4 regions of the Rhizobium sp. WW22 genome follow, and region 1 is predicted to be linked to each of the others. Evidence: riboswitches for the same ligand, from Rfam matches in the RefSeq annotation. Region 1 holds a riboswitch; each other region holds the start of a gene.
What was found. Region 1 has a riboswitch for cobalamin ahead of cobU (bifunctional adenosylcobinamide kinase/adenosylcobinamide-phosphate guanylyltransferase). Riboswitches for the same ligand answer to the same signal wherever they lie in the genome.
Positions count from the first base shown of each region.

Region 2: it holds a riboswitch for cobalamin, as region 1 does, so the genes downstream of both, nrdH (glutaredoxin-like protein NrdH) here and cobU (bifunctional adenosylcobinamide kinase/adenosylcobinamide-phosphate guanylyltransferase) in region 1, are expected to answer to the same signal.
Region 3: it holds a riboswitch for cobalamin, as region 1 does, so the genes downstream of both, ACK83U_RS02505 (aromatic ring-hydroxylating oxygenase subunit alpha) here and cobU (bifunctional adenosylcobinamide kinase/adenosylcobinamide-phosphate guanylyltransferase) in region 1, are expected to answer to the same signal.
Region 4: it holds a riboswitch for cobalamin, as region 1 does, so the genes downstream of both, ACK83U_RS26600 (ABC transporter substrate-binding protein) here and cobU (bifunctional adenosylcobinamide kinase/adenosylcobinamide-phosphate guanylyltransferase) in region 1, are expected to answer to the same signal.

Region 1 covers NZ_CP178198.1:1,682,394-1,690,024, forward strand. Annotated here, with positions in the region: gene ACK83U_RS08390 (dimethylsulfonioproprionate lyase family protein) at 1-133, opposite strand, end outside; gene cobN (cobaltochelatase subunit CobN) at 130-4,125, opposite strand; gene cobW (cobalamin biosynthesis protein CobW) at 4,135-5,184, opposite strand; gene cobU (bifunctional adenosylcobinamide kinase/adenosylcobinamide-phosphate guanylyltransferase) at 5,190-5,714, opposite strand; cobalamin riboswitch at 5,855-6,254, opposite strand; gene ACK83U_RS08410 (chloride channel protein) at 6,435-7,631, shown strand, end outside.
Region 2 covers NZ_CP178199.1:1,326,996-1,334,626, reverse strand. Annotated here, with positions in the region: gene ACK83U_RS25115 (putative nucleotide-diphospho-sugar transferase) at 1-692, opposite strand, end outside; gene ACK83U_RS25110 (hypothetical protein) at 1,266-1,490, shown strand; gene ACK83U_RS25105 (pyridoxamine 5'-phosphate oxidase family protein) at 1,565-2,044, opposite strand; gene ACK83U_RS25100 (hypothetical protein) at 2,108-2,374, opposite strand; gene ACK83U_RS25095 (hypothetical protein) at 2,656-2,946, shown strand; gene ACK83U_RS25090 (DUF1269 domain-containing protein) at 2,998-3,540, shown strand; gene ACK83U_RS25085 (FUSC family protein) at 3,765-4,862, shown strand; cobalamin riboswitch at 4,984-5,202, shown strand; gene nrdH (glutaredoxin-like protein NrdH) at 5,451-5,672, shown strand; gene nrdI (class Ib ribonucleoside-diphosphate reductase assembly flavoprotein NrdI) at 5,684-6,079, shown strand; gene nrdE (class 1b ribonucleoside-diphosphate reductase subunit alpha) at 6,196-7,631, shown strand, end outside.
Region 3 covers NZ_CP178198.1:497,508-505,138, reverse strand. Annotated here, with positions in the region: gene ACK83U_RS02530 (acyl-CoA dehydrogenase) at 1-512, opposite strand, end outside; gene ACK83U_RS02525 (transporter) at 795-1,796, shown strand; gene ACK83U_RS02520 (BA14K family protein) at 1,866-2,336, opposite strand; gene ACK83U_RS02515 (GH25 family lysozyme) at 2,584-3,594, shown strand; gene ACK83U_RS02510 (hybrid-cluster NAD(P)-dependent oxidoreductase) at 3,704-4,792, opposite strand; gene ACK83U_RS02505 (aromatic ring-hydroxylating oxygenase subunit alpha) at 4,795-6,039, opposite strand; cobalamin riboswitch at 6,136-6,340, opposite strand; gene ACK83U_RS02500 (DUF6656 family protein) at 6,690-7,307, shown strand; gene ACK83U_RS02495 (L-threonylcarbamoyladenylate synthase) at 7,366-7,631, shown strand, end outside.
Region 4 covers NZ_CP178199.1:1,637,540-1,645,170, forward strand. Annotated here, with positions in the region: partial or broken gene ACK83U_RS26590 (ABC transporter ATP-binding protein) at 1-730, opposite strand, end outside; gene ACK83U_RS26595 (iron ABC transporter permease) at 727-1,764, opposite strand; gene ACK83U_RS26600 (ABC transporter substrate-binding protein) at 1,768-2,784, opposite strand; cobalamin riboswitch at 2,949-3,205, opposite strand; gene ACK83U_RS26605 (GGDEF domain-containing protein) at 3,287-4,432, opposite strand; gene ACK83U_RS26610 (hypothetical protein) at 4,597-5,001, shown strand; gene ACK83U_RS26615 (PepSY-associated TM helix domain-containing protein) at 5,229-6,599, shown strand; gene ACK83U_RS26620 (copper chaperone PCu(A)C) at 6,662-7,141, shown strand; gene ACK83U_RS26625 (SCO family protein) at 7,131-7,631, shown strand, end outside.

The DNA.
Region 1 (7,631 bases):
GCAAGTCGTGCATCGCAAGCGAGCGCTGTTGCGCCGGCCAGTCAAAACCTTCCGTGAAATGCTGCAGCATCCGATCGCTGCGCGACAGTAGGTAATCCCGAAAACCAACCAGAAGCTCGTCGATCACACTCATTCCGCCGCGTCCCTGCCCTTATCAAGGCTTTCGAGATCGAACCGCGCTGAATTGCTTCTCGGCGTCCAGAGCTGGCGATCGATCGCCTCAAGCAGACGTTCCCGCATCTCCCGAAGTGCTGCCGGGTTCTTCTCCGCCATGAAATCACGCACGCCTTGATCCACGACGAAGGCCTGATAGACGGCCTCGAAATGATGATTGCGCACAGCACCCGTCGTCGCGGCAAAGGCAAAGAGATAATCGACCGTTGCTGCGATCTCGAAGGCGCCCTTATAGCCGTGGCGCATGATGCCCTCGATCCACTTGGGATTGACGACGCGACCGCGCACCACACGGCCGATCTCCTCTTCCAGCGAGCGTATCACAGGCTTTTCCGGCCTCGAATGGTCGTTGTGATAGATCGAGGGACGCGCGCCGCCAAGCTGCTCGGCCGCCGCCGCCATGCCGCCCTCGAACTGATAATAATCGTCACTGTCGAGCAGGTCATGCTCGCGATTGTCCTGGTTCTGCACGACCGCCTGGATCGAGCGCAACCGCTCCTCGAAGACGCCGCGCTCGGCTCTTCCTTCCTCGCCGGCGCCATAGGCATAGCTGCCCCAGACGAGATAGGCTTCGGCCAGATCCGCGCGCCGTTCCCATCCCTTCTCATCGATGAGTGCCTGCAGACCGGCACCATAAGCCCCAGGTTTGGAACCGAAGACGCGATAACCAGCCCTGCGGCTGGCAGAGGCAGCGTCGAGGCCGGCAGCTTCGAGCCGCGCGATCTCACCGCGCATGCGCGCCGCAATGGGATTGTCAGCCGCATCTTCATCGAGCATACCGACAGCACGGATGGCCTTGTCGAACAAGGCGATCTGTTCGGGAAACGCATCACGGAAGAAGCCGGAAATGCGCAGCGTCACGTCGACACGTGGCCGCCGGAGCATGGCCGGCGGAATGATTTCGTAGCCGGTGACGCGGCGCGAGGTCATGTCCCAGACGGGCTTGACGCCGATCAGCGCCAGCGCCTGCGCGATATCGTCGCCGCCCGTGCGCATGTTCGAGGTTCCCCAGGCCGTCAGTCCGAAGGAAACGGGCCACTCGCCATGGTCCTGAACGTAACGGCGGATGAGCAGTTCAGCCGATTTGCTGCCAAGTTCATAGGCTGCCGGCGTCGGCACGGCGCGACTGTCTACCGAATAGAAATTTCGTCCCGTCGGCAGAACATCCGGCCGACCTCGCGTTGGCGCGCCTGATGGACCGGGTGGCACGAAACGACCGTCGAGGCCCTTAAGCAAGGCTGCGATCTCGGCATCACCGCAGGCGAGAATGGAGGGCTGCAGCTTTGCGGCGATCTCGCCGAGAACCATGCTGGTGTTTGGCCAAGTCTCGGGGCAGGCTATGTCGCCATTCACGAGTTTTGCGGCCAGCAGTTCGATACGCTCGACGGTGTCGCCCTGGGTGCGCCAGGGGGTATCGGACATATCTTGGAGGATTGATGGGCGCGGGCCGGTCCAGTCAGCGGCCATGTCGCAGTCAAGCGGGTCGAATGGTTTGCTGGGAGAGTTACCTCCCTCTGTCGCGAAAGCGACAGAGGGGGGTATGGCACGCTCCGAACCCTCAAAAGCATCTCTTGCAATCGCCCGCTGCAAGCTCTGATCGCCCCCCTCGCCCAGTCCGCGCGGCACCCTTGCCAGCGCCACCGTCAGATCCGTCAACAGCCGCCCGGAAGGCGAAACGCCGAAGATGTGCAGGCCGTCGCGGATCTGCATTTCCTTGAGGTCGCAGAGATAAGCATCAAGCTTGCGCAAGGCCTCGTCTTCACCCTCGCCCTTGGCGATGCCGGCATCCTGATCCAGTCCGATATCGGCGACGAGATCGAGTATCTGCTTGCGGAGCAGACGGATGCGGCGCGGATCGCCGCCCGAAGCCTCGTAATATTCGTCGACGAGCGCCTCCAGATCCTTCAGCGGGCCATAGCTTTCGGCGCGCGTCAGCGGCGGCGTCAGGTGATCGATGATGACGGCGCTCGTGCGGCGCTTGGCCTGCGTGCCCTCGCCGGGATCGTTGACGATGAAAGGATAGAGATTCGGCAGCGGTCCGAGGATCGCTTCCGGATAGCAACTTTCCGACAGTGCCAGCGCCTTGCCCGGGAGCCACTCGAGATTGCCGTGCTTGCCCATGTGGATGACGGCATGGGCATCGAAGGAGCGGCGCAGGAAGGCATAGAAGGCGAGGTAGCCGTGCGGTGGAACGAGATCGGGAGAATGATAGCTTTCCTTGGGATCGATGTTGTAGCCGCGCGCCGGCTGGATGCCGACAAGCACGTCGCCGAAGCGGGCGAACGGCAAGGCAAAGCCGTGATCGATCGCGTAAGGATCTAGCTCCGGCTCACCCCAACGCGCCGTGATCTCATCCTGAATCTGTTTGGGAAGCGACAGGAAGAAATCCTTGTAGTCGCTGAAGGAAAGCGTCTCGCGAACGACGCGGCCGTCATGCCCCGAATTTGTCGGACCTTCCGCTAAGTGCCGCATCAGTGCATCGCCGTCGGCAGGCAGATCGGCAACGCCGTAACCCTCGGCCCGCATCGCCTTCAGCACCTCGATGGTGCCGGCCGGCGTATCGAGCCCGACTCCATTGCCGAGCCGTCCATCGCGACTGGGATAGTTCGCCATAACAAGCGCAACACGGCGATCACCGGGCGGCGTGTTGCGCAGCCGCGCCCAATTGGCAGCGAGCCGCGCCGTATAGCGCATGCGATCCTCGAGCGGCTCGCTGGCGACGATATTGGCCTCGACCCTCTCGTCATAGCGGGCGGCCGCCTTGAAGGACACGGCTCGGGCGAGAACGCGCCCATCCACTTCGGGCAAAGCGACATTCATGCCGAGATCGCGCGCCGAAAGCCCCTGCGAGGATGCCTCCCACGCCTCCTTCGATGAAGCCGAGAAGATGGCCTGCAGAACGACGGCGTCGCCCGTTTCCAGCACCGTCGCCTGACGATCCGCGCCCGGCGCCGAAACGGCAAAGCCGGTGGCGTTGATGACCACGCCCGGTTTCAGCTCGGTAAAGACGCTTTCGAGAATGCCGACGGACACGGCGTCCTTCAGGCTATAGGCAAAGACCGGCAACGGCCGCATGCCCTCGGCAATGAGGGCCTCTATCATGGCCTCGACGGGTCTGGTTTCCGCGCTCTGAACCAGCGCGCGGTAGAAAGAAACGGCAACCGTCGGGGGTTCGAATCCTGCAGGGGTCACCACCTGTTCGAAAGCGATGTCGGCGTCCGACGACTGCTTCAAAGGAGAGTCTTGCCCCTCATCCGCCCTCCGGGCACCTTCTCCCCGCAAGCGGGGCGAAGGGGGAGCCGTGGCCTCGATATGCCCCCTCTCCCCGTCAATACGGGGAGAGGGCTGGGGTGAGGGGCAAGCTCTCCATTCGATTTCGAGCCCCCTCCACTCCTCGACGCCGATCACGCCTCGGCCCGGCCACCAGATCCCGGCCTTCATCAGGGGTGCAGCGGGCATAGGCTTCTCAGCGCCCGTGAGCATCGCCTCTGCATAGACAAGAAACGCGCGGGAATTCGCCTCCCCGCCCTCGATCAGATAGGACCAGAGCGCGTTGAGATCATCGAGCGCAACGTTGGAGAATGGCGTTAGCCCGGGATCCGGCTTCGAATCCCCCGGCAGCACCGCAATCAGAGCACCCTGGCGCGCTGCAGAAGCATGCAGCGCCTCCAGTGCATAATGGAAGTAACTTGCCCCTCCTAGCGCCCGCACGATGATGAGCTTCGCATGCCGCGCTGTCCTGTCGACATAGGTATCGACAGACATCGGATGCTTGAGGCTCATCAGGCTTGCAAGCCGAAGGGAACGGTCGCCCTCACCATGCGCCGCGGCAATCGCCGCAAGCTCGGTATCGGCAGCCGACAGAAAGAGGATATCGCCGGGCGACTGCCCAAGGTCGATCGCCTCCTCGCCGTCGCTGATCGTTCCCTTCTGTGCCAGGAGGAGATGCATGGATTTCCCTTAGGCCAGCGCCTCAATCGCCTTGCGCACGATCGTCTCGTCCATCTCGTGCAGACCGATCACCACGAGCCGGGTCGCGCGGGCTTCGCCCGGTGTCCAGGCGCGATCGAAATAGGTGTCGATGCGGCTGCCGACGGCCTGCACCTGCAGGCGCATGGGCTTGCCGGGGACATCGACAAAGCCCTTGAGGCGCAGCACGTCATGCTCCGCAATCACGCCCTTCAGCGCATCGACGAAAGCCACCGGATCGGCGATCGGGCCAAGTTCGACGACGAAGCTGTCGAACTCGTCGTGATCGTGCGGCGTGCCGTCCTCATGCTCCAGCTCGTGATGGGATTTGCGGTTGACAATATCGTCTTCCGTGCCGATTCCGAGGCCGAGCAGGATGGCGGCCGGCACATCGCCGTTCTTCGCTTCGATGATCGTCGGCTTGCGGCTGGTGCGTGAGGCAACTTCGGCGCGGACACGGCCGAGACCGTCGATATCGATCAGGTCGGTCTTGTTGAGCACGATCAGATCTGCGCAGGTCAGTTGGTCTTCAAAAAGCTCCTCGATGGGGCTTTCGTGGTCGAGCGAATCATCCTCGACGCGGGCAGCCTCGACGGCGTCGTGGTCGTCGGCGAAACGGCCGGCGGCGACGGCGGCGCTATCGACGACGGTGATGACGCCGTCGACGGTGACGTGGGTGCGGATGTCGGGCCAGTTGAAGGCAGCGACCAGCGGCTGCGGCAGAGCAAGGCCTGACGTTTCGATGACGATGTGATCCGGGCGCGCATCGCGCTCTAGAAGCTTCGTCATCGTGGGGATGAAATCGTCGGCCACGGTGCAGCAGATGCAGCCATTGGTCAGCTCGATGATATCGTCTTCGGTGCAGTTCTCCGCGCCGCAGCCCTTCAGCACGTCGCCATCGACACCGAGATCGCCGAATTCGTTGATGATGAGCGCGATCTTCTTGCCGCCGGCATTCTGCAGGAGGTTGCGGATCATCGTCGTCTTGCCGGCTCCGAGGAAGCCGGTGATGACGGTGGCGGGAATCTTTTCCTGGTTCATATGCATCAACCCTTCATTTTCAGCGGCAGGCCCGCTGCGATAAAATAAACTTCGGCACTCGCCGCTGCGACCATTTGGTGCAGACGGCCGGCATGATCGCGAAACGCGCGCGCCATGCGATTTTCCGGCACGATTCCCAAGCCCACCTCGTTGGAGACGAGAACGAGCCTCGATCGTGCGGTCGGCAGAAAGGCGGTCAGGGCGGCAAATTCCGCCGCCATGTCACGCTCGGCCATCATCAAATTGGTGACCCATAGCGTCAGGCAGTCGACAAGCACGGCTCGCCCCTCGGCATCGATGGCGGCAAGCTGACCGACAAGATCGATCGGCTCCTCATGCGTCTGCCAGAGATCGCCGCGGTCGGCACGATGCTTTGCGATGCGCTCGCGCATCTCGTCATCCCATGCCTGCCCTGTCGCCACATAGTGACGTTCAAGACCCGTGTCCGAAACCAGGGATTCGGCAAACCTGGATTTGCCGGAACGCGCGCCCCCAAGGACGAAGACTGCTCGGGAAGTCGAAAACGACATACGCTATGCCCGCTCCCACGCGGAATCGAGGGTCTGCAGCACATCGCTGGAACCGGAAGACGGGCGCCTACACGCCGAAAACTCGTCTTGCGCCATGACAACCTCCGTGCTGGCAGCGGAACTTACGTCCCAGAACAGGCTCTGTGCCCGGCACGCATGGCAGGTCTCCTGGCTCGCGGATAAGGCGCCGCGACGGGGGCAGACCGAAACCGGTCGCCCCCAATCGTGCACAAGCGGGTCTTTCTCGCCTTCCCGGCAATGCATCATGAAAAGGCGGACGATTCGTAGAATAAGAGGCGTCCAGCCCCGGTTAATCATGATGCCACGCCAGTGGCTTTTTCGACTTGAGCCTGTCCCGCCCCGTTCGCCCCATGCGAACCATCAACAGAACAGGCTTCGAACCGAATGAAAGACCCTGACCGCTCTACAGTCGCGGGGTCGGCTGTGATGAGAACGCCCGGATTGGGTCCGTCCCTTCACATTCCCTTTTCATCCCATGCGGCAGATCGCCGCTCAGGAACCATTCGTTATGCCGGCAATGATTAGGCTTTCACTTACCTCAAGTCAATCAAGGGCATGGATGCGACCTGCGCCGTCCCGATTGCGAAATCGGCGGAAAATTCTCATGAAACCAGCGGCTTTTTTGCCGTATTTCTTTGATGTTAGGAGTTTATAGAGGGTAAGCTCTCACATTCGAGTAAAACGTATCGTCCGTTTCCCATGCTGCAGAAATTCCAACCGCGACGCCTCGGCGTCTTCTCGGCCCTATTCGATCTCGGTCGCTTCAGGGCATTGCTGCGCCGTGGCGAATTGGGACTTGTCTTCGCCGGAGCGCTGGTAGGCATAGTATCCGGCTGTGCGGTCACGGCGATGAGCTATATCTCGCGCAAACTTCACAGCGTCATCTATGGCATAACCGACTACGAACGCTTGAGTTCGGCGGCAATGGCAATTCGGGACAAATCGGTAGTGTTCATCGCACCGATCGCAGGTGGCATCATTCTCGGCATACTGCTCTACATATTGTCCCGCACACGCAAAAAGCCGATGGTCGACCCGATCGAAGCCAATGCGCTGCACGGCGGTCGCATGTCGCTCACCGACAGTATCATCGTTGCCGTGCAGAACCTGATCTCGAATGGATTCGGCGCCTCTGTCGGACTTGAGGCCGGCTACACGCAGATTGCCGCCGGCATCGCCTCCAAATTCGGCTACAAGATGCAGATGCGCCGCGCAGACCTGCGCATGCTCGTCGGCTGCGGCGCGGCCGGCGCCATCGCCGCTGCGTTCAACGCGCCGCTCACCGGCGCCTTCTACGCCTTCGAGCTGATCATCGGCAGCTATTCGATCGTGACGCTGACACCCGTCGTCGTTTCGGCGCTGATCTCGACCATGATCGCAAGATTGCTTGCCGGCGACGACTTTGCCATCGATATCGATCACTTCGGGGCGATCGTGCCGGCGGATTATCTTCCGGCCATCCTACTCGGCGCCTTCTGCGCCGGTATCGGCATCCTGATCATGCAGGGCGTCGCATGGGTCGAGGAACTGGCGCGCAAAAGCTCGATCGCGCCGCCTTTCCGCCCTGCGCTTGGCGGCTTGGTGGTGGGAACACTAGCGTTGATCTCGCCACAGGTTCTGTCTGCCGGCCACGGCGCCCTGCATCTTAACCTATCGGCCGATGTGACGCTGAGTGCACTTATCGGCGTCTTCATCCTGAAGTCCCTGGCATCAGCGGTCTCGATCGGCTCCGGCTTCAGAGGCGGTCTCTTCTTTGCGTCGCTGTTCATGGGTGCGCTGCTCGGTAAGATCTTCGCTTATTGCGCACCTTATTTCGATCACGCCACGCTGACGCCGGCCGTCTACGCAGTCGTCGGCATGAGCTCGCTTGCCGTCGCGATCATTGGCGGGCCGCTG
Region 2 (7,631 bases), on a different replicon from region 1:
CGGCCAAACCAGCGTTTGCGCTTGGTCGCCTCGCGGCTTGCCTGTAGCTGCTCGATGAAGACTTCGCCGACAGACCCATTTTCGACCCGGTCGAATATCCAGCAGAAGGAGGCAGGCAATTTCGCCACCTTGAATTGCGGCTTCGCGCTTGCCGCATCCTCGGTGATGATTTCCTCCAGAACGACCTGATCCCACACGTCGGGCTTGGCAAGGCATCCTTCCCGCCAGCGCTCGATGAGTTGCGCCGCGCCAGGCGTATCGTTGATAAGAATGGTCGCGCTGATAAGGCGCTCATCGCCTTCATAATAGACGGCAATGTCGCATTCGAGTTTACGAAGCTCCGGCCAGGGATTGCGGTGGAAGACGGCGTCGACGTCGACGTAGAGCAAAGGCCCGCGCAGCCTTGCTCTTTCCTGAAGCAGGAAACCCGGTTTCAGCCCGGCATTCAATACCCAGCTGCCGGCGCTGGGCACTGCCGTTGCATAGACCTTCAGCCCGATCCGCTCGGCCGAATGGGCCATACGCTCCTTTTCCTGTTCGTAAAAACTGCCCTCAGTGAAAAACGCCACAATCGGGCCGTCGGCGCTGGTGGTCGTGGATTTGCGTTCGGCCAGATCCTGTTTTGCCGGGAAGGGGACAATCAATGCGCGTTGCTGCGGGCTCCACGGGCGAATTTTATTGAGGATATTCAAGAAGGCACCTTCGGGGGTTTATGAGCTTCAATCGAATATCCGCCACCACGAAGCGTTGCGGACAAGATTGAGAGTTTGGATGAATGGAGCATTTAGTCTGGCCAATTTCGGAAACGTCACACCGGTGACGTCCGTACCGGATTGGCAAACCGTTTGATCTTCGCTAATCGATTGTCATGTCCGATAATGTCATCAAGTTTGAACGTCGTCCGAAGCCGAAACCGCCGAGACAAACGCCTCCCTGGCTCAAGCGTTTGTTGGCGATCCTGGCCGTCATTGCGTTTTTCGTAGCAGCCTTTGCTTATTTCACGCTGAAGAGCGGCGCAGCCGGCCCAACATTCTGAGCAGTTCAAGACCGCTCCCCTTGCTTTTCGTAGAAAGCCGTTGAGCCTGGACACAGTTCATCTCGGCAAGATTTTCTTTTGCTGGAAATGAAGGTGTTTATCTAGATATTTCAATTATTTAACGGAAATACTTTATGTCCCCGCAGCTTGGTTGCGGGTGGAAGTTGATCCTCGCGTTTCTATATTTCAGGGATGTTCATGGTCTGACAAACAGGAAGAGGAGCAGGACATGACATTGACCTCGCAAGACGTCACCGCCGTACTCGGCCCTGTCGACGAGACCCTTATCGCCGATATCGTTGCGACAGGCGCAACGCCGACGGACCTGTCCGAGGCATGGGCTTGGGTCAACAGCGATGAGGCTTTGATCGGCGAGGGCCGCCATCTGCCGGCCGGTAAGGTCGCTGCGCTGGTGGAGCTGCTTTCCGCCGACGACGAGGAATGGGAAGAGTAGCAATTGGCGTTTTCAAGGCCCGATGCTAGCCATGCCGCCACCTATATGCGGCATGGCTGCAGGCTCTAATATTCTTAAAGCTCGACCTTCGCATTGTCACCCATGTCGGGTCTCGAATTCGAGACTGCAGCCGCCGCCATCTTGATGTAGCTGATGATGCTGCCGGGGCTATCCCAGTATTCGGCGAAAACAGGCGTTACCTTCAAAACGCGGATCGAGGGATCGTCGGCACTGTCCCACCACGCTCTGGCGCCTGTGGACCAGAGATCCTTGACGCGTTCGCGGTCGTTGCCGACTTCAGCTGTCCCGGATATCGAAACATATTTTTGACCCCGGGTGTCGGCGAAGGCGAGGCAGACATTCGGCCAGCGCGCGATCTCCTCATCCTTGTGGCCCGCGACATCCGTCAGGAAATAGATCGCGTTTTCGATCGGTTCGGGATGAGCGGCCATCGGCCGAGCGCGCAGGCTTCCGGATATTTGCGTGGTCAGCATGCAAAAGCCGATCTTGTCGACCAGCTCCCAAACGCGGGCGTTGTCGTCGGTGTCCGTCATGGCTGTCTCCTGGTTTCGATTGCAAAGAGAGGGAGTTGAGCTGAGATCATCCGATGAAGGGGCCTACGGCTGTTCGCGAGTGCCCGGTGCGGCTTCACGCTGGTCCGCATCGTCGAGGTCGCTCTTCACGACGAAGGCGTCGCCATGCTGGCGGACGGCTTCTTTTTCCGCTTCGATATTAGGCACGTCGTCAGGAGCGCGCTCTTTGACGTGTTCCGACGCCGCATCGATCTCACCTTTGGTCTGGTCGGCGGGAACCGATCCGGCGCGATTGCGGGTCGCGTCATGCTCGGTCTTCGCGTTGCCATTGTCGCGTCGCATGTCTGTCATTTCGCTCATCCTGTTCGTCTGGTCCGCGAAGTCTCGCGTCATTTTTGAAAATGGCGCGGCAGAGAGCCTTCCGTGGTGCGGGGGCGATCGGCCATGTCGGTCAAACCGCGCGGCGCGCTCATTGTTCCGTACTCGCGAGGCAAACACCGATTTCCTTTGTCGATGGAAGCCGGAAGGTTGGGCGGAATGGAACCTTGAACCCGAATTTGCGTCTTCCTAAGTGAGTGGCAGCCGAGGCTTTATGAGCTCGGTCACAATCACGTCTGTCAGGAGTGACCAAAATGGAAGAAAGAACAAAAACCATCGAAGAACTCAGCGTCGAAGAGCGCGAGGAAATTCTCATCGATGTTGCGAAGACGTTGGAAGGCAATGCACGCGAGGCCCTCGTCGAAGGCAACAAGCAATTCGCCATTCTTTCCACCAATATGGCCGAAGCGATCCGCGTCAATGCAGATGAGCTTGCCCGCGACGATCCGGAAAATGCCGAACGGCTTTTGCAACAGGCTGTCGCAATGATCTCGCAGTTCAATGCTACTCATCCTTACCGATTGGTCAGTACGGCTGTTCACTAAGGGGCCTCACGCCTCATTTCACGTTTCGACAACACGACCCGGAGGATTTCGATGTCAGAACTTATTGTGCTTGGTTTCGATGATGCAGACAAAGCGGACGCTGTCCTGAACCGGCTCGTTCAGCTCGAAAAAGAATATCTGATCGATCTGGAGGATGCCGTCATCGCCGTTCGTGATGAATCCGGAAAGGTTCGTCTGAAGCAGAGTGTCAATCTCACGGCGGCAGGCGCCGCAAGCGGTGGTCTTTCGGGCGCTCTCTGGGGTTCGCTCGTTGGTCTGCTTTTCCTCAATCCTCTTGCTGGGCTCGTCGTCGGCGGTGCAATCGGTGCCGGCTCCGGCGCTCTTGCCGGATCGATGGCCGATTACGGTATCGACGACGATCTTATGAAGCGTCTGGCCGAAACCATTCCGGCGAAGAGTTCCGCGCTTTTCCTCCTGATCCGCAAGGTTCAACCGGAAAAGGTGCTTGCCGAATTCAAGGGCGAGCATGCGCGGCTGCTGCGCACCTCGCTGTCGCCCGAGCAGGAGGCGCGGCTGCGCCAGGTGCTTGTCGACGAGACCTCACCGACGTCCGAGGCTTCCGCCACCGTCTGAACGTAAATCCGATCTCTACTCCTGTTGTCGGCGGAGGCCGTGCTTTCGTCCAGGAAGCGCGGTGGCTCAAGGATTGAACGGCGCGCTCGCATTACCTGCGCGCCTTCCCTAATCGCGCAAATACTGCCATTGTAGGTCATGCGGTCATTCACTAGCGGCAGCAGGGAGAGGGCAAGCCCCGGACGGCCATTGTCAGCACACGTTTCCAGGCGAAAACTTGCGCGATGACCGATCCTGTAATTCGTCAAAGCCAGCCGCCGTCAAAACCCAAGACATCGCTGATTCAGACCAAACGCGCGGCGCTGCAGGCGCTAAGGGTTATGATCGCGTGCACGATCACCTATGCCATTTCACAGCATCTTCATCTCCAGCAGGGCTATTGGGCCGTCTTCACGGTACTGATCGTCATGCAGGCGTCGGTGGGCGCGACCGCCGGAGCGGCTTTCGACCGGCTGGTTGCGACAGTCGCTGGCGCCGTGCTCGGAGGTATTGCGGTATTCGTCACGCCGCAGCAGCCGCTTGCGATTGGCATTGCCCTGATCTGCGTCGTCGGCGTTTCAAGTTTCGTGGCGGTGCGCGTGCCTCGTCTGCGCAATGCCGGACTGACGGCCGCGATCGTCATGCTGACACATTCCGCCGCCGTTCCCGTCGAGATTTTCGTGATCGATCGCATCGCCGAAATTACCCTGGGCGGTGTCGTCGGCGTGCTCGCCAGCCTGTTCATCCTGCCGACGCGCTCGCGGACCATGGTTTTGGATCGCTTCGGGTCGGCACTCGATGTCATGGCGCAGATCTTGCGAAGGCTCGCAGCCGGCGTCGAAAAGGGGGAGCCGGTATCGGCCACCGAGGCAAATATCGCCCTGCGTCAGTCCTTGATGGCGACAGAAGCGCTTTTGAGCGACGCGCAGCGCGAGCGCGCCTTCTGGCTGACACGACAGGGAATTTCGGAGGCCATTCCCCGTTCGCTCTGGCGCATCCGCAACGACATGACCTATCTCAGCCACATCGTGGAAACACCTTTCCCGCCGGCGATTGTCGAGGCGATCGGGCCGCAGGCAGGCGGAATGCTGGAGGCACAGGCCCGTTTTGCGGAGGCATGCGGCCGGGCGTTGCGTGCCGGTGGCGAAATCGATCCGGATGTGCTTTCGGCAGGCGACGCGGCTTTCGACGCCGCGTTCAGCACTCTTCAGACTTCCGAGGCTGCCCAATCGATGGGATTTAGCGAAACGGGCCGGTTGTTCGGTCTCGATTTCACATTGCGACGCATGCGCCAGAATTTTCTCGATCTCGCCGACCGCATCCGCGAAAGCAACGTCAATTGAAAGGCTCCAGCCTGTTTTTGGCCAGTCCCAAGTCTCTGCGTTGGGTGCGATGGTCGACATCCATCAACATGGAAATCTGATTGAGGCTGTCGAAGCAGTTGACGCAATTTTAACCGAGGATACTATATATAGTGTTCGAGGTTCTTCTGATTCGCAAGGATTGGAGGCTAAGATGGGAATCCGGTCGGCGAGCATGACGATTGCCAAGCCGGAGCTGCCCCCGCAACTGTGAGCGGCGAGCATTCGTTTGATGACGTCACTGAGGCCTTGTGTCTTGGGAAGACAGGACGAATGTTATGACCCGCGAGCCAGGAGACCTGCCTTGAGCAACAACGTCCACGGGCGGGGTGTCCGACTGGCGAGCGATGGTTCATGCGGCAGGATCGCCGTCATCGCTTCCTTGAAGACCCCGCATGAATAACTTCGGGGTGAAGTCCATGTTATTGAGTATTCATAGTCGCCCGCGCGAATGACGGCCGCTGAAATGCGTCCGGCCGCCGGCTAGGCTTACGTCCACTTTTCACCCGCCGAGCGGGCATCATCCGATGCCCGAGCGATTTTCTGTGCCCATCCATACGAGGATACCTCATGAGCATTACCGTCTACAGCAAACCCGCCTGTGTCCAGTGCACGGCAACCACCCGCGCGCTTGATCGCCAAGGCATCGACTACACCATCGTCGACGTATCGACCGATGCCGCCGCCTATGAGCTGGTGCAAGGTCTCGGCTATCGTCAGGTTCCGGTTGTTGTCGCCGGTAAACTGCATTGGGCCGGCTTCCGTCCCGACATGATCAGCACCCTCGCTTAAGGATCCGGGCCGTGGGCGAGATCGTCTATTTCTCCAGCCGGTCGGAAAATACCCATCGCTTCGTTGTCAAGCTCGCATTGCCGGCTGCTCGTATCCCGCTTGCCGCGGGCGACGAGTTTCGTGCGACCTCGCCCTACGTCCTGATCGTCCCGACCTATTGCGGCGAAGGCGGCAAGGGGGCCGTGCCCAAGCAGGTGATCCGCTTCCTCAACGATGCGGGCAACCGTTCGAACATCCGCGGGGTCATCGCCGCGGGCAACAGCAACTTCGGCGCGACCTATGGGATCGCCGGCGACATCATCTCTGCCAAATGCCAGGTACCGTATCTCTATCGGTTCGAACTTCTGGGCACAGATGAGGATGTCGCCAATGTCAGACACGGATTGGAACGATTTTGGACACGCTAAGCTCTTCTTTGTCGCGAGATGCCGGCGAAAAAACGCAGAGCACTTTTCCTGCTCCCGCGAATGACCGCCCGGCAAAGGCCCCGGAGACGGCGTTGGATTATCACGCCCTGAACGCCATGCTGAACCTCTATGACGAGCACGGAAAAATCCAGCTCGACAAGGATCGCATGGCGGCGAAGCAATACTTCCTGCAGCACGTTAACCAGAACACGGTCTTTTTCCATAACCTTAGGGAAAAGCTCGATTATCTGGTGACGGAAGGTTATTATGAGCAGGAGGTGCTCGACCAATATTCCTTCAATTTCGTGCGCGATCTCTTCGATCACGCCTATGCGAAGAAGTTCCGTTTCCCGACTTTCCTCGGCGCCTTCAAATACTACACCAGCTACACGCTGAAGACCTTCGACGGAAAACGTTATCTCGAGCGTTATGAAGACCGCATCTGCATGGTCGCGCTGACGCTGGCGCAGGGCAGCGAGCAACTTGCCCGCGATCTGGTCGACGAGATCATCTCCGGCCGGTTCCAGCCGGCAACGCCGACCTTCCTCAATGCCGGCAAGAAGCAGCGCGGAGAGCTGGTCTCCTGCTTCCTGCTGCGTGTCGAAGACAATATGGAATCGATTGGCCGCGCCATTAACTCGGCTCTGCAGCTTTCGAAACGCGGCGGAGGCGTGGCGCTATCGCTCACCAACATCCGTGAGGCCGGTGCGCCGATCAAGCACATCGAGAACCAGTCGTCCGGCATCATTCCCGTCATGAAGCTGCTGGAAGACTCCTTCTCCTACGCCAACCAGCTTGGGGCGCGGCAAGGGGCGGGCGCCGTCTACCTGAACGCTCACCATCCCGACATCATGCGCTTCCTCGATACCAAGCGCGAAAATGCCGACGAGAAGATCCGCATCAAGACGCTGTCGCTCGGCGTGGTCATTCCCGACATCACCTTCGAGCTCGCGAAGAACAACGAGGACATGTATCTCTTCTCGCCCTATGATGTGGAGCGCGTCTACGGCGTGCCGTTTACCGAGATTTCGGTGACGGAGAAGTATCGCGAGATGGTGGGCGACAGCCGCATCCGCAAGAAGAAGATCAAGGCGCGCGAATTCTTCCAGGTGATCGCCGAAATCCAGTTCGAGAGCGGCTACCCCTACATCATGTTCGAAGACACGGTGAACCGCGCCAATCCAGTTGCCGGCCGCATCACCATGAGCAATCTCTGCTCGGAAATCCTGCAAGTCAGCGAAGCTAGTGAATACAACGACGATCTGTCCTACAAGCATATGGGCAAGGACATCTCCTGCAATCTCGGCTCGCTCAACATCGCAGCCGCGATGGACAGCCCGGATTTCGGCAAGACGATCGAAATGTCGATCCGAGCGCTGACGGCTGTCTCCGACATGAGCCATATCTCCTCCGTACCCTCGATCGAAAAGGGCAATGACGAGAGCCATGCCATCGGTCTCGGCCAGATGAACCTGCACGGTTATCTCGCCCGCGAGCGCATTTTCTACGGTTCGGAAGAGGGCGTCGATTTCACCAATATCTATTTCTATAC
Region 3 (7,631 bases), 1.2 Mb from region 1:
ACATCGGAACCGGCCTGCGGCTCGGTTAGGTTCATCGTACCGGACCATTCACCGGAAACGAGCTTTGCGAGATATGTCTTCTTGAGATCGTCGCTGCCGTGGGCGTGCAAGGCCTCGATCGCTCCCATGGTCAACGTCGGGGCAAGACCGAAGGCCATGGAGGCGGAATTCCACATTTCCAGGGTCGCTATGTTCAGCATGTGCGGCAGGCCTTGACCGCCGAACTCCTCCGGTGCGGTAAGGCCGTTCCACCCCCCGGCGATCCAATCGCGATAGAGCTTTTCCCAGCCATCGGGAAGGACCACCTTGCCATCCACCAGCCTTGCGCCTTGCTTGTCACCGTTCTCTGCGAGCGGCTCCACCGCCTCACCGGCGAAACGCCCCGCTTCCGACAGGATAGCGTCGACAAGATCGGTGCCGAGATCGCCGAGAATGCCCTCTTCCATTGCGCGTTCCATGCCCGCGACATGCTTCAGCGTGAATGCGATTTCTTCGACTGGCGCCTTGTACATGCTGCTTCCTCCGCACTTTTGCTGACAATGAGCCGCCTCACCCGGATCATCGATGATATTCTGGTTACAGCTAGTTTATTTTTACGTAAACGTCAATTTTCTCGAGCCGCGGAAATGTTGATTTCCACCCCCACCCCTCGCTTTCAGTTAGGTCTTAAGCGCCGCATCGCTGTGACAGCGCCGCCAATGTCCGCGATTATTCCATCGGACCTCGGACTTGCATAAACAACCGTCATGAATGAAGACTATGGCAACTGTTCAGACAAAGCGAACGATGCCCCCATGAACACGCTCACGTCAGTCAATATCATACCCGGTTTTATCTGGGCATACCGTCTCCGTTCCGGTGCAGCAAAGCCGGAGCGTCTGCCCGACGATACCCATCGCTCGACTCTCTTCAGCGATGACGGTTTTCTCTGGCTGCATCTCAATCTCGTCGATGCGCGCGTACCCGCCTTTCTCGAGGATGCACCCGGATTGAACGAAGCCGCCCGCATCGCTCTGACCACGCATGAGACCCATGCGACCATTACGGTCGACGAGCAGATGCTTTTCGGCACGTTGGTCGATTTCCAGCGAGACTTCGCCCACAATACACACGATATCGGCTGGCTGCATTTTGCCCTCACCGATCGCATGCTGATCACTACCCGGCTGCAGCCGCTGCGCAGCCTCGACCGGACCCGTGTGCTGATCGAGAAGAATGCTGCGCGATTTTCAGGCCCGATCGATATCTTCGAGCTGATCGTCGTCGAATTTCAGCGAACGCTGATCTCGGTCGTCATCGAGATTAGCGAAGAGTTGAATGCCATCGAGGATTTCGTGCACGGCAATACGACACACGACGAGCGTGCCAAGCTGCCGCCCATCCGCCGGACCATCGTGCGTCTGCATCGCCATCTGCGCACCGTTCTCTCGCTGATGCGCCATGCCGCCGCCTCGGACGATGAGGAAATGCCGCTCGGCTTCGAGGATGTCGCTGGCCGGCTGACGGGGCGCCTCGAAGCGGTCGAACACGACGTCTATGCGCTGCAGGAACGGGCGAGGCTGTTGCACGAAGAAATCGATTCCAAGCTCGCCTCCGAGATCAATCGGCATCTCTATATCCTGTCGATCATGACAGCGTTTCTGCTGCCGCCGACGCTGGTGACAGGCTTCTTCGGCATGAATACATCGGGGCTGCCGCTGGCGGGTGGAGCGAGCGGTACGGGATATGCGGTTGGCTTCATCATCGCCTCCATACTGCTGGCATGGTGGCTGCTCAAGCGGGTCAATATTCTCTGACGTCAAAGCATGAAAAAGCCGCCCGGCGGGAAATCGGACGGCTGGCATTGGCAGTTCTGGAAGCGCCGCTTAGAAATACGGCGAGTAGCACTGACGGCGCGGGCCGGAGTTCGGCTGGAACGTATTGTCGTAAGCGCGGTAGGAACGATAGCGTCCCTCGCACCATTCGACATGACGCGGATTGATGCCGGCGCTCGGGGCCGGAGCCGGCTCGTAATAGCGCGGCTGGCTGGCAATCGCACCGCCGATCAGCGCGCCTGCGCCGAAGGCTGCCAGCGGAAACCAATAGCCGTCATGATAGCGATAACCATGACGATAGCCGCCGCGATAACCGCGGTAGCCGCCATACCAGCCGCGGCGATAGTAACCACCATGACGCCACTGCACCTGTTCGACATTATCAGACGCGGCCTGGGTGGGCGCGGACTGTTTTACGACCGGTGCGGCGAGCATCTGCATGGCGAAAGACGGTGTGAAGCTCGTCAGGGCGACGGCAGCAGTCAAGGCGGCTGTCGCGATTTTTGCACGGAAACCAAGCATTTTCATCTCCATTCCCTGGTTCGGCTTGCTACTCAAGCCTGTAAGCGTTTCATGTCGGGAATGCTTCCCGAGCAAGGTTTCGCTGCCTGCTTCGTCGCATATCCGAATAGACGACAAGAAACGCTGCAGCGCGTTATTTAGTTCCTCAAATCCCTACCGATTTAAGGAGTTACGGGGGGCTCCACGATGAATTTATAGTGATTGCTTTCTTAACCCAAGATTAACCAGCAATCCTTACTATTATTTCATGAAAGGATACCGAAAGAGTAACCTCCTCATTTACGGCTTGCTGACGATCCTGGCCCTAATGGGGCCGGTCTCCAAGCCCTCGGCCGGTGAAAGCCAGCCGTGGGGCGACCCCAAAAACGCCCTGATTGTCGACGCTTACGAGCTGAACACTATCGACTGGGCCGCATTCCTGCAGGACAAGCGGATTGCCGGTTTCATCTCAAAGGCGTCCGACGGACTTCCTGAAAGCTTCAGTTGCACCGGCGACCATGGCGGCGACACCGTGGCTCATTGCAGGACGATGTGGCGCAAATACGCCGTCAGCCGTGAGCTGTTTCAAACGCGCCGCATGCTGGCAAAATCGAATGGCCTGTTATGGGGCGCCTATCATCTTGGGCGGCCCGGCAATCCGATCGACCAAGCCAATCATTTTCTCGATTATGCCGATCCGCAACCCGATGAGCTGATGGTGCTCGACATCGACGGCATGGATGCGACGCAATTCATGTCGCTCGACGACGCGCAGATCTATGTCGCCCACATCAAGGTCAGAACCGGCCGCTATCCCATTCTCTACGTCAATCACAACACGGCGCGATACATAGCCGACCACCGGGGCACCTATCCGCTGCTGTCGCGGCTGCCCTTGTGGTATGCGCGCTACAAGCCGGATGTCAAAGGTACTTTCCCACTCGGCAACTGGGACAATTATGCCATCTGGCAGTTTGCTTCGTCGGACAATTGCTCGGAGAAAAGCTGCCCCTATCGGGTCCCGGGCACGCTTACCGATATCGACGTCAACGTCGTGCCGATGACAAAGGTCCAGCTCGCAAGGATCTGGCCGCAGGGCGATCTCCTGCCGGCGAAACCGCTGCCCGCGCCGGACCTGACGATCGCGCTCGCACAGATGTGCAGTGGGCCGCGGCAGATGCTCGTTTCCCTCATGCTCGAGATCGACCCCGTCGTCACGGCCTCGACCCCGCAAACCAAGCCGGTCGAGATTAATGAGCTGAACTACCAGGATTTCTAGAGCGTGATGCCGAAAAGTGTGGGCGGTTTTCGAACGACATCATGCTCTACTTCTTTGGCGCTAGAGCGGATTCAGATTTTAGGTCGAATAGACCTAAAATCATCCGGCTCTAGGCCTCGATCTGCACATCCGTCTTCGGGCGCGAGCAGCAGGCGAGGATGTAACCCTCGTCGATCTCATCATCAAGGATGCCGCCGTTGTGGCTCATCTCAACTTCGCCCGAAAGCTTCATGACCCGGCATGTGCCGCAGAGGCCGGATTCGCAGGCGGCGCCGATGCGCACGCCGGCGCCCCGCGCCGCCTGAAGCACGGTCTGGCCCGCCGCACAGGCCACATCCTTGCCCGCCATCGTGAAGCGGATCGTGGTTGCCGCCTCGCCGGAAGCATCGTCAGAGACTTCCGCAAGCGGTGTCGCCGCATTGGCCGGCTGGAAGCTTTCCTGATGGTAGCGTGACATGTCGAAGCCATGCGCTTCGAGCATCGAGCGCACGGCATCCATGAAGACTTCCGGGCCGCAGCAGAAGATGGTGCGATCCATGAAATCGGGCGCCAGCAGACCGATCTTCGCCTTGTCGATGCGGCCCTTCAGCCCCGACCAGAGATCGGTGCGGCCGCAGCCTTCGACGATGAAGCCGAGATCGAGGTTCGGCATGAAGCGGGCGAGATATTCGAGCTCGGAGCGGAAGATGATGTCCGTCGGGCTGCGCGAGCAATTGACGAAAGTAATGTCAGACAATGGTGCTATGTCCGACATATACCGCGTCATCGACATCATCGGCGTGATGCCGGAGCCGGCCGAGACGAAGAGATATTTCTCGCCCGGATGACGGATGTGGCTGAAATCGCCGAGCGGGCCGAAAGCCTTGATGCGCATGCCCGGCTTCAGGTTCTCGAACATCCAGCGCGTGCCGATGCTATCTTTCTGCGCCTTCACCGTCACGGCGACCGAGAAGGGCCGCGACGGCGTGGACGACAGGGTATAGGTGCGCATGACCGGCTCCGGAGCCGCCGGCAGCTCCAGCGTCACGAACTGGCCCGGCAGATAGCGGAACCAGTTGTCCTTATCGGACCCGAAGGTGAAGGTCATCACATCGGGCGCTTCGGGCGTGACTGAGAGACATTCGAGCAGATGCTGCCTGTCGCTCCAAGGCTGCATTTGGTCGAGATGGCGATGCGGAAGGGAGACGGCCATGTTCATGCTCAGGCAACCGCCGACAGCTTGGCCTGGTCGCCTTGCAGCCGGTTGATCATGAAAGTCGTGTACCATTCGACGAACTGCATGACGCCGCCTTCATGGATTTCCGAATAGGGACCGGGCTCATAGGCCGGCGAGCGGATGCCGAAGGCATTTTCCTCGACGATCCGGCGGTCCTGATCGTTGGTTTCGGTCCAGACGTGTGTCAGTTCCTCGAGATTGTAGTCGACGCCTTCGACCGCATCCTTGTGAACGAGCCACTTCGTGGTGACGGCCGTTTCCTCGGCGCTGATCGGCAGGACACGGAAGGAAATCGCGTGGTCGCCGAGCATGTGGTTCCACGTCGTCGGATAGTGGAAGAGCAGCATAGTGCCGATGCCGTTGATCGTCACGTCGGGCGAGAGCGGCCGCCTGACGGCATTCTGGCCGGACATGGTGTAGCTTTCGGCGCCTTCGATCAGCGGCATACGGGCAGTGCGGAACTGTCCGTCCGGCGAGATCTTGAATTCGCTTGGCAGGCCTGCGGCTTCGCAGCGCGCCCAGTGCTCGGTGATGACGGGATCGCTCATCGCGCCCTGCACGCCGGTAACCGTCGGAGCTTCCGGGAAGGTGCGGCACAGTTCGGGGTGATTGGCCGCACAGTGATAGCACTCGCGGTTGTTTTCCCAGACGAGCTTCCAGTTGCCCTTTTCGATAATGGTGCTCTGGAAGGCGACCTTGGCTTCGCTGATACGATGCGGGGCCATGTAGGGCTCGATCGTGGCGCGAACCGGTGCGAAATCGGGAGCGTTCTGCGCGAGGCAGATGAAAATGTAGCCGCCGACACTTTCGCAGTGAACCGGCTTCAGCGAATACTGGCTCTTGTCGAAATCCTCCGCCATCTGTCGGGCAAAGAGCAGCGAGCCGTCGAGTTCGTAGGTCCACTGGTGATACGGGCAGACGAGCTTTGCCGACGATCCGCGCTCGGTCGTGCAGACGCGCGAGCCGCGGTGACGGCAGCTATTGTGGAAGGCGCGGATGACCTGATCGCGGCCACGGACGATGACGACGGGATAATCACCGATCTGGACGGTGAAGTAATTGCCCGCACGCGGCACTTCGCAATCATGGCCGATGAACAGCCAGTCGCGATAGTAGATCGTCTCCATGTCGAGCTTGAAGTATTCCGGATCAGTGTAGAAGGGTTGCTCCAGGCTGAAACCCGTCCGGTGGTTCTTCAGTTGCCGCAGAACTTTGCTGCCGATATCCATTTGCCTATCCTTGCGCAATACCGGAAGACGAGCAGAGGACATGCAAGGCCGTTGGGAACGGCCGAAAGCAATCCCCCGACCGCCCGCCGCGGTCAGTAAACCATATGTGCCCAAGGCTGGTTTCCGGGCTCTGGAGCGGCCCTGTTGCCAGGACCCCATGGCACCTTCCCAGACCGATCGGCCCAGTGGCTTTATCCGCCATGCCTCACTCCACCACCGTTGCGGGGGCAGCGCCGGATTTTGACCGGCTTCCCAATTCTCCGTCTCCCTAGCAGACGGCACCTTGAGATTGATATCATCATAGCTCTCGGCCGCGTCTGCCGCTGCGCTGCAATGCGACATCGGCTTCGAATTTGACGACAGGTGAAACCGGACGATAGGACGGTTGCATGGTGTGAGAATATTGACAGGCAATTCAATTACTTGGGCGCTTGCATCGGAGATGGTCAAAGCATCGCATATCCATTCCGCCAATGACGCTTTATCCTGATTGCGACAGGTCAGCGAATGGCCGGCAATCAGGGGAACAATTGGGCGGCAGAAAGCGCCAACGGAGCCGCTATCGGGGCGCCTTCAATCCGGCACGATCAAGCTCGGCTCAAGCTCCGTGGTTCATCATGTCACCAAAGAGTTTTATAGCGAGATCCGGCATGGCCAAACTCAGATATTTCGACGCTGGGAAGCCCGCCGAGCCCGAACCGGCGCAGCCGGTATCGACGACGGGGTACACCGAATTCCTGCGCACCGGCCGTATCAACCGGAACAGGCCGCATTGGCTGGCGGAAGAGCGGGAATACCTCACCCACGAACAGGTGGCCGAACGCACGGCGCTGAAGCTCAGGGACGCCGGCGAGAAGACCCACGACCGGCTCAACAATTTCCATAGGTCCATCCGCTTCCCGAAGCTCATCTTTCATCACACGCTGAAGGACACGCCGCATCTCGGCTATTGCCACGTTACAGCGGCGCGGACGCAGTTCGCGCATTATGAGGACGTGAACTGGGCTTTCTATATCGCCAATTTCTTTGCCCGGATCGGCCAGGAAGCGAACTTCTTCGAAGACATCAGCCTCAAATATTCGCGGATGTATTTCGCTGTCGCGATCCATCCGGACAAGGAAGCCGAAGACAAGAAGCTGACGATCAACCGCGATGTCAGAGGCAACGGCGTGCTGTTCCACACTCACGATCCGCAGATCGCCATCCGCAATGTTCTTCTCCTAGGCGCCCGTAACGAGCAGCTCCGCGACATCATTCGCCAGCTTTGACGATTGATCCGAAAACTCGAAGAGCATAGAAACGGCCTGAACTGCAAGCAGGCAGGCCATGGCACGACACATAGACATTCTCGAACATCCGCAAACGGCAATAGAAGTGGCGACGGCGACCCTTGCCGAGGGTCTGCCGATCGGGCTGCCGACAGAGACGGTCTACGGCCTTGCCGCCGATGCCACCAATCCTGCCGCCATTACCCGGATCTACGAGACGAAGGGCCGCCCGCGCTTCAATCCGCTGATCTGCCATATGAGCGATCTCGCCATGGCCGAGCGCTATGCGGTCTTCGACCCCATCTCGCGCAAGCTCGCGGAAGC
Region 4 (7,631 bases), on a different replicon from region 1:
TGCACTGAAGATTTCTGCACATGCGCGCGCACCCCGAAAACGCGCTCGATTAACTCCTGCGTCAGCACCTCTTCAGGCGGGCCTGCCGCAACGACCTCGCCATTTTGCAAAACAGCAAGGCTGTCGCAAAACATGGCCGCGAGATTGAGATCGTGCAGCGCCACGATGGAGGTGACATCGAGCTTGGAGACCAGGCCGAGAATATCGAGCTGATGTTGGATATCGAGATGGTTCGTCGGCTCGTCAAGCAGAAGTTCGCTTGGAGTCTGGGCAAGCGCCCTCGCAATATGGACGCGCTGTCGTTCACCGCCCGATAAAGTTTGCCACGGCTGACCGGCGCGGCCTTGCATACCGACACGGGCAAGCGCATCGGAAACCGCCGCATCGTCGTGAGCGCTCCAGGCCGATAGGGACCGCGATGCGGCGTACGGCCGAGACGGACGACGTCCATCACTGTCACCTGCGTATCGGTCGTCGCCTGCTGCTCGACCAGCGCGATGCGGCGGGCAATATCGCTCCGCGAGATCGAGGCAATATCGCTACCGCCGAGCCGGATGACCCCGCTTTTGACCTTCCGCAGCCGGCAGATCAGCCTGAGCAGGCTGGATTTACCCGAGCCGTTCGGCCCAAGGAGCCCAAGCACCTTGCCTTTTTCCACCGTCAGACTGACGCCGTTGACGATGAGGCTATTGCCGGCTGCAAAGGTTACCGTGTCCACAGCAATGCTCATGCCGTCCTCCGGGTGCGATAGAGAATGAGGGCGAAGGCCGGAGCCCCGAACAAGGCCGTGACGACGCCGATCGGCAGAATCTGCTGGGGAATGATGACCCGCGAGATGATATCGGCGGCGACCATGAAGATGGCGCCGGCCAGAGCCGCTGCCGGCAAAAGCCGGTCATGGCTCGGCCCGACAACGAAGCGGGCCGCATGCGGAATGACGAGCCCGACGAAACCGATGGAGCCGACGATGCTGACGACCGCTGCCGTCATGAAAGCCGTCACGCCGAGCAGAACGACTTGGGCGCGCTTGACCGCAATGCCAAGCGATGCGGCAGCATCCGTGCCGAAGATGAAGGCATCGAGCACGCGGACATGCGCCATGCAGACGGCGAAGCCGATGATGGCGACCGGCCCGGAAAGATAAACGTCCGGCCAGCGCACGCCGCTCATGGAGCCGAGAAGCCAGAACATGACGCCCCTCGCCTGCTCCGCATTGGCCGAGGTGGTGACGATATAGGAGGTGAGCGCGTTGAAAAGCTGCGAACCGGCGACGCCGCATAGAATGATGCGCTCGCTCGTGCCACCGACCCCGGCGGCAAGCAGGCCGACGAAAAGAAAGGCTGCAACTGCGCCGAGGAAGGCGCCGCCGGAAAGGCCGAGAATGCCGTAGCCAAGACCGAGGATCATGATGCAGACCGCTCCGGTGGAGGCGCCGGCGGAAATGCCCAGCACAAAGGGTTCGGCGAGCGGATTGCGCAGCAACGCCTGCAAGACCACCCCGCTCAAGGCAAGCGACGCACCGGTGCTTGCAGCAACGAGCGCGCGGCTCAGGCGATAGTCCCAGACGATCCCCTGATGGATCCGGCTGAGTTCGAAGCTCGTTCCGAACAACCGGTTCGAAACGGCCTTTACTGTGGTCGACAGCGGGATCGAAATCTCGCCGATCGATACGGCGAGGCTGATCATGAATGCCAGAAGAATGACGGCAGCCATGGCGAGCGCCAAGAGCGCCCACCATGCCCTGCGTTTTGCGGCGAGACCCATATCTTACTGCGCCAGGCCGAAGGACTTGATGCCCTTGGCCAATACTTCAATGCCGTCGATGGTGCGGATGGTCGGGTTCATCGACTGCGCATCCATCATGACGAAACGCTTGTTCTTAACGGCGTCGAGCTGGCTGGTGACTGGATCTTTTTCGAGGAAATCGACTTTGACCTTCGGATCGTCGGCCGCATAGCGGCGGCGGTCCATGGTGGCTATGACGATCACGGCCGGGTTGGCCTGCGAAATGGTTTCCCACCCGACCATCGGCCATTCTTCTTCCGTCGTCACCACGTTTCTGGCGCCGAGCGTCTTCAGGATATAGGCCGGCGCGCTGTTCTTGCCGGCGATATAGGCATCGCCATTGACCTCCTTGCTGGAGAACCAGAACACGATCGGAAGATCCTTGGCCTTGGCAGCGGCAATCGAAGCGACTGCATCCGCCTCGCGCTTTTTCAGATCCGCGATCAGGGCATCGCCGCGATCCCTAACGTCGAAGATCTGCGAGAGCTCGGCGATTTCGTGATAGACCAGATCCATCGTGAAAAGCTCCTTGCGCACACCATCGCCGCCATCGGTATTGACCTTGGCGACACAATCGGTCGGAGCAACATAGGTATTGATCCCGAGTTCCGAAAATTGCTGGCGTGTGCCGACGGAACCCTGCGCGCCGACATGCCATTCGAATTCGGCAGCGACGAGATCCGGAGCCTTGCCAACGACGGATTCGAAGCTCGGATCGTTATCGGCGAGCCGCGGGATCTTGCCGTTGACTTCGGCATATTGCGGCAGAACCGGGCCGACCCAGACCGCCGTTCCGGCAATCTTGTCGGCAAGGCCGAGCGAAAAGAGGATTTCACTCATGCCCTGGCCGATCGAAACGATCTTGGCCGGAGCCTTTTCAAAAGTGACCTTCTGACCGCAATTATCGATGGTGAGAGGATATTGGGTGGCGGCAAAACCGGAGCCGGCAAAACCGGTCAGCCCAAGTGCAAATGCAATGGTCGTCAAAAAATGGCGCATGAAAGGTCTCGATAGGATTAAGGAAACGGGGCGGCGTCAGCGCGATCGCGCTGAGAAAGACGGCCGCCGGCTGCGGAGATCCCAATCAAGGCCGATAGGTGTCGGATAATGTCGAAGGCGCAGGTCAATCATTCTCTGTCCTTTCCGAGCATCCCCGCCCGGCTGATTGGATCGTGATCGACGGCAGGTCTCCTGGCTTGCGGATATCTGACTATCATCGGCCTTCCCGCAAGCATGCTTGCAGTGGCGCGGCTCAAAGCCTCAGGAAGGAACCAGCAGGCTGGTCATTCCCGGATGATCGGCAATCCGCTTACAGTTGCGGGGGCAGCCACGGTCTAGGTCCCGCTTGGGTCATCCTCACCGTGTTCCCTATTAATCCCCGCGGAGTCTTCCTTGGGGAACCGTCACGTCCAGTTATTCCGGACTGCCCCGTTCCGTCAAGGACGCTTGGATAGAAATGAGACAGAGCACGCCATGCCCATGGGAAGGAAAGGCGGCGGGCCTATGCGGCCTCTGCCAGTTCCACACGATTTCTCCCGCCCGCCTTCGCCCGATAGAGCGCCTTGTCGGCGGCCTCGAGCACATGTTTGAAATCTGTCGTCGGTTCGAGGGAGCAGGCGATGCCGATGCTGACCGTGACATGGACGGCCTCCTGCTCGAACATCAAGGTCGTGTCCTCGATGTCCTTGCGAATTTTCTCCGCGACGGCAGCGGCGGCTCGCGTATCGGTGTTGGGCAGCAGCACGACGATCTCCTCGCCGCCATAACGGGCGGCAATATCAGTCTTGCGGACGGTTTGCCTGATGACATCGGCCAACCGCGCCAGAACGGTGTCACCGAAGGAATGGCCCCAGCTATCGTTGATCTTCTTGAAGTGATCGATATCGAGCATGATGATCGAGAAGGGGATACGCCGCATACCCGCTTCCTTGCTGCATCGATCGCCTTCGCGCTGCAGCACCCGGCGGTTGGGAAGCCTTGTCAGCGGATCGAGGCTCGCTTCGTTCTCCAGCGCGCGCTGGATGCCAATGCGATATTGCTCCCGCTGCAAGAGATCCGACAACAGCATGACGCCGAGGATATTGACGATCGTCACCGGAAGTGTCGCCGAGATAAGAAGGGCGCGCGCAACCGTCCACGGAAAAAGGAAAACAACCACAATGGATGAACAGGTCGCCAGACCGAACAGAGCCGATCGCCGCCATCCCGTGCCGGTCCATTGCCGCGGCAGCAGAGTGAGTACATAGCCCGCGATTGCAACGATTACGATGCCGGCTACGCCGACCACCGCGCCCATGCCGCCCACCATGTACCGAAACAGCGCCATCATCGCCGCAGCGACAATGGTTCCCAAAAGGCCGCCATAGATTGGCGTAAGGACAAGGAGGATCGACCGGCCATCCTGGATCACACCTGGCATCCATTGGATGGGATCGCCCATGGACAGGATGCCGACCAGCCCGAACAACAGCCCGACGGCCACGGATTTCAAAGCGCCGCGCTCGACGATACGGATGACCCAGGAATAGGCATAGACAATAATCGCCACCTGGCCGAGGACACGTATTAGCGAGATCAGATGTGTTTCGACTTCCATGGCGATTCCCAGTCTTCGCAACGCGCCGCGATAGATGAGCTGCGGCGGCATGGTCGAAGTCCTTATGAGATACCATGCGATCTCTAAAAATAGTTTATATGCCTCTCATCGATCGGCAGTGCGGCGGCATCGCGGCACGAATTGACGCATTGCGCTTGTGATGCGCCTGCCCTATGAATGAAACCTTATCCGCGAATGCGGTGGTGGGGACAAGCATGCGGAAGACGATTTCGCGAACATTTCAGTGGAGCGCGCGCATTCTTTGCGCCGTTGCGCTGTTGCTCGTCGGCTTCGCCCATCAACCGATCGTCGCAACCGCGGACGAAATATCCCCGATCGAGCTTGCCCAGTACCGGCTTCCGGATGGCTCCCTGCCCGTTCTTTGCATCACCTACAAGGATGCCGACGGCAAGGTGCACGGGAAAGCCTACGCACCCGGATGCGAGGCATGCCGGATTGCGTCCGCCGCGATGCTGCCTGCGCCTCCTACCGACATTTGTGAGCGCCTTGCCTCCCCGCGTGGAGAGACGGTCGTCGCACGATCGGAGGCGTTCCACCGCCAGCTTTATCCGCCGAATACAGGCCCGAGAGCACCACCCCTCCCCGACATCGTTGGCTGAACCGGCATTGCGGCTTTCGTCGCGATGCCCGCCGTCAACGCTGCCGCTTGCGCGACCATCACGTCGCGACATCTGAGGATTGGTGTTCACAGCTGCATCTTGCCGAACGAAGCAGGCCGATTGGTCGGCTGCTCAGGGAAAGCAGGCTCACGCCAAACGGCGAACCATCTCGCCGCCCCCTCCTCAGATCGCCCCTTGCGGCAGCCTGCCGATCTTCGGAGGATTTCATGTCTGCCTTTACCGCTGCAGAGCCTGCAGCCGCAGCAACCCACAATATCTCGCTCTATCGCGCGATCTGGCGCTGGCATTTTTTCGCCGGCCTGCTCGTCATCCCTTTTATGCTCAATCTGGCGATCACCGGTTCGTTGTATCTATTCAAGGACCAGATTGCCGATACCTTCTATTCGCATCGCTATCTCGTCACCGAAGCCGGCACCATGCTGCGGCCGCAGCAGATCGCCGACGCGGCGCTTTCGGCCTTTCCGGGCGCGCGCGCAACCTCCTATCACGAAGCGTCGGCGCCGAACCGCTCGGCCTGGATAACGCTGTCCAAGGATGGACAATCGACCATCGTCTACGTCAATCCTTACGATGGCAGCATTCTAGGATCAGTAGGGTCGAAACAGGAGTTCGGCTGGGTCGTCAAGCGCATCCACAGCCTAGAATATTTCGGCAAATGGACCAATCGCCTCATCGAGATCGTCGCGGGCTTTGCTCTCGTCCTCGTGGTGACGGGCATCTATCTGTGGTGGCCGCGCCAGCAGACGGGCGGCGTGCTCACCGTTCGCGGCACCCCATCACGCCGCGTCTTCTGGCGCGACCTACATGCCGTGACGGGAGCGCTTGCCGGCATCCTGATCTTCTTTCTCGCCTTCAGCGGCATGCCGTGGTCCGGCTACTGGGGCGCCAACGTCAATGCCTGGCTGACCGCTCACAATTTCGGAACACCGGCGGCAGTCTGGGACGACGTTCCGAAATCGACAAAGGTCACGCAGGATATCGTCAGCCGCGCCGGCTGGGTCGTCGAAAACGCGCCCGTTCCGCTCTCCGATATCGCGGCGCAATCGGCCGAGCCGATCGGTCTCGATAAGGCCGTCGACGTCATGCATGGGCTGGGCATGGTCGCCGGCTCGGATCTTGCGATCCCATCAGATGGGACCGGCGTCTATACCGCCAGCCATTATTTCGGCGACCTTGGCAAAGAACGCACCGTCCATATCGACCAATATTCCGGCAAGCCGCTCGTCGATATTTCCTACGATCAGTATCCGGCACTCGGCAAGGCGATCGAATGGGGCATCAACGTCCATCAGGGACAGGAATGGGGGCTCTTCAACCAGCTTCTGATGCTGGCCGCTTGTCTGGCCATCATTCTTTGCTGCGTGACGGCTGCGACCATGTGGTGGAAGCGCCGGCCATCGGGCCGTCTTGGCGTACCGCCGATGCCGCCGCAGAAGTCCGTCTATGTCGGCCTCTGGTTCATTGCCATCGTCTTCGGCATGGCTTTCCCGCTGACGGGCGCCGCCATCGTCGCGATGCTTCTCCTCGACCAGCTCCTGGTTCGCTTCGTGCCGCCTCTCCGGCGCTTCTTCTCCTGACGAGGTGAGGCGGAGCCAGAGGCTTCGCCCGCCTGCTCTTCTCCGGATCAAGGATATCGATCATGCAGAAACCCATCTCTGCCCTCGCTGCTTTCGGGCTGGCATTCCTGTCTTCCTCTCTCGCTTCCGCCGACGATGTCAAAATCGGCAACCTCACCATTTCCGCACCCTATGTTCGCGCCATGGTGCCGGGAGCTCCCGTCGGCGGCGGTTATATGACCATCACGAATACGGGAGGCACCGACGACCGGCTGATGGCAGCGAGTTCACCGCGCGCCGCAACGGTCCAGATTCACGAGATGAAGATGGACAATGACGTGATGATCATGCGCGAGCTTGCCGGCGGCCTAGCAATACCGGCCGGCAAGACCATCGAGCTCAAACCCGGCGGCTACCACCTCATGTTCATGAAGGTCGCCACGCCCTTCCTTCAGGGCCAGACGGTGAGGACATCGCTCAAATTCGAAAAAGCCGGTACGGCCGAAATCGATTTTCGCGTCGGATCGATCGCGGCAAACAAGGAGGCATCCCATGTCAAATAGACGACGCTTTGCGGCAACGGCCGTCGCCCTGGCGCTTATCGTCGGCGCTGGTGCCATCGGCTACGCAACCTTCCTCATGACGCCCAAGGTCCGGGCGGCCGGCAGCTTCGGTGCAGCCTTCACGCTGACGGACGATCGCGGTGAACCCATCACCGAAAAAGCCCTGTCGGGTCATCCCTCGCTTGTCTATTTCGGCTATACGCATTGCCCCGACGTCTGCCCGACGACGCTCTACGATATGGCGGGCTGGTTCAAGACGCTCGGACCTCAAGCCGACGGGTTGAAGGCCTATTTCTTCACCCTCGATCCAGAGCGCGATACGCCGGAGATCATGCATAGCTACACCGGCAATTTCACCGACCGGATTATCGGCATCACGGGCGATCCCGGTGAAATGCAGAAGGCGATCAAAGGCTGGCGCATCTATGCCAAAAAGGTGCCCAGCCCGGACGGCGGATACACCATGGACCACACGGCGTCCGTACTGCTC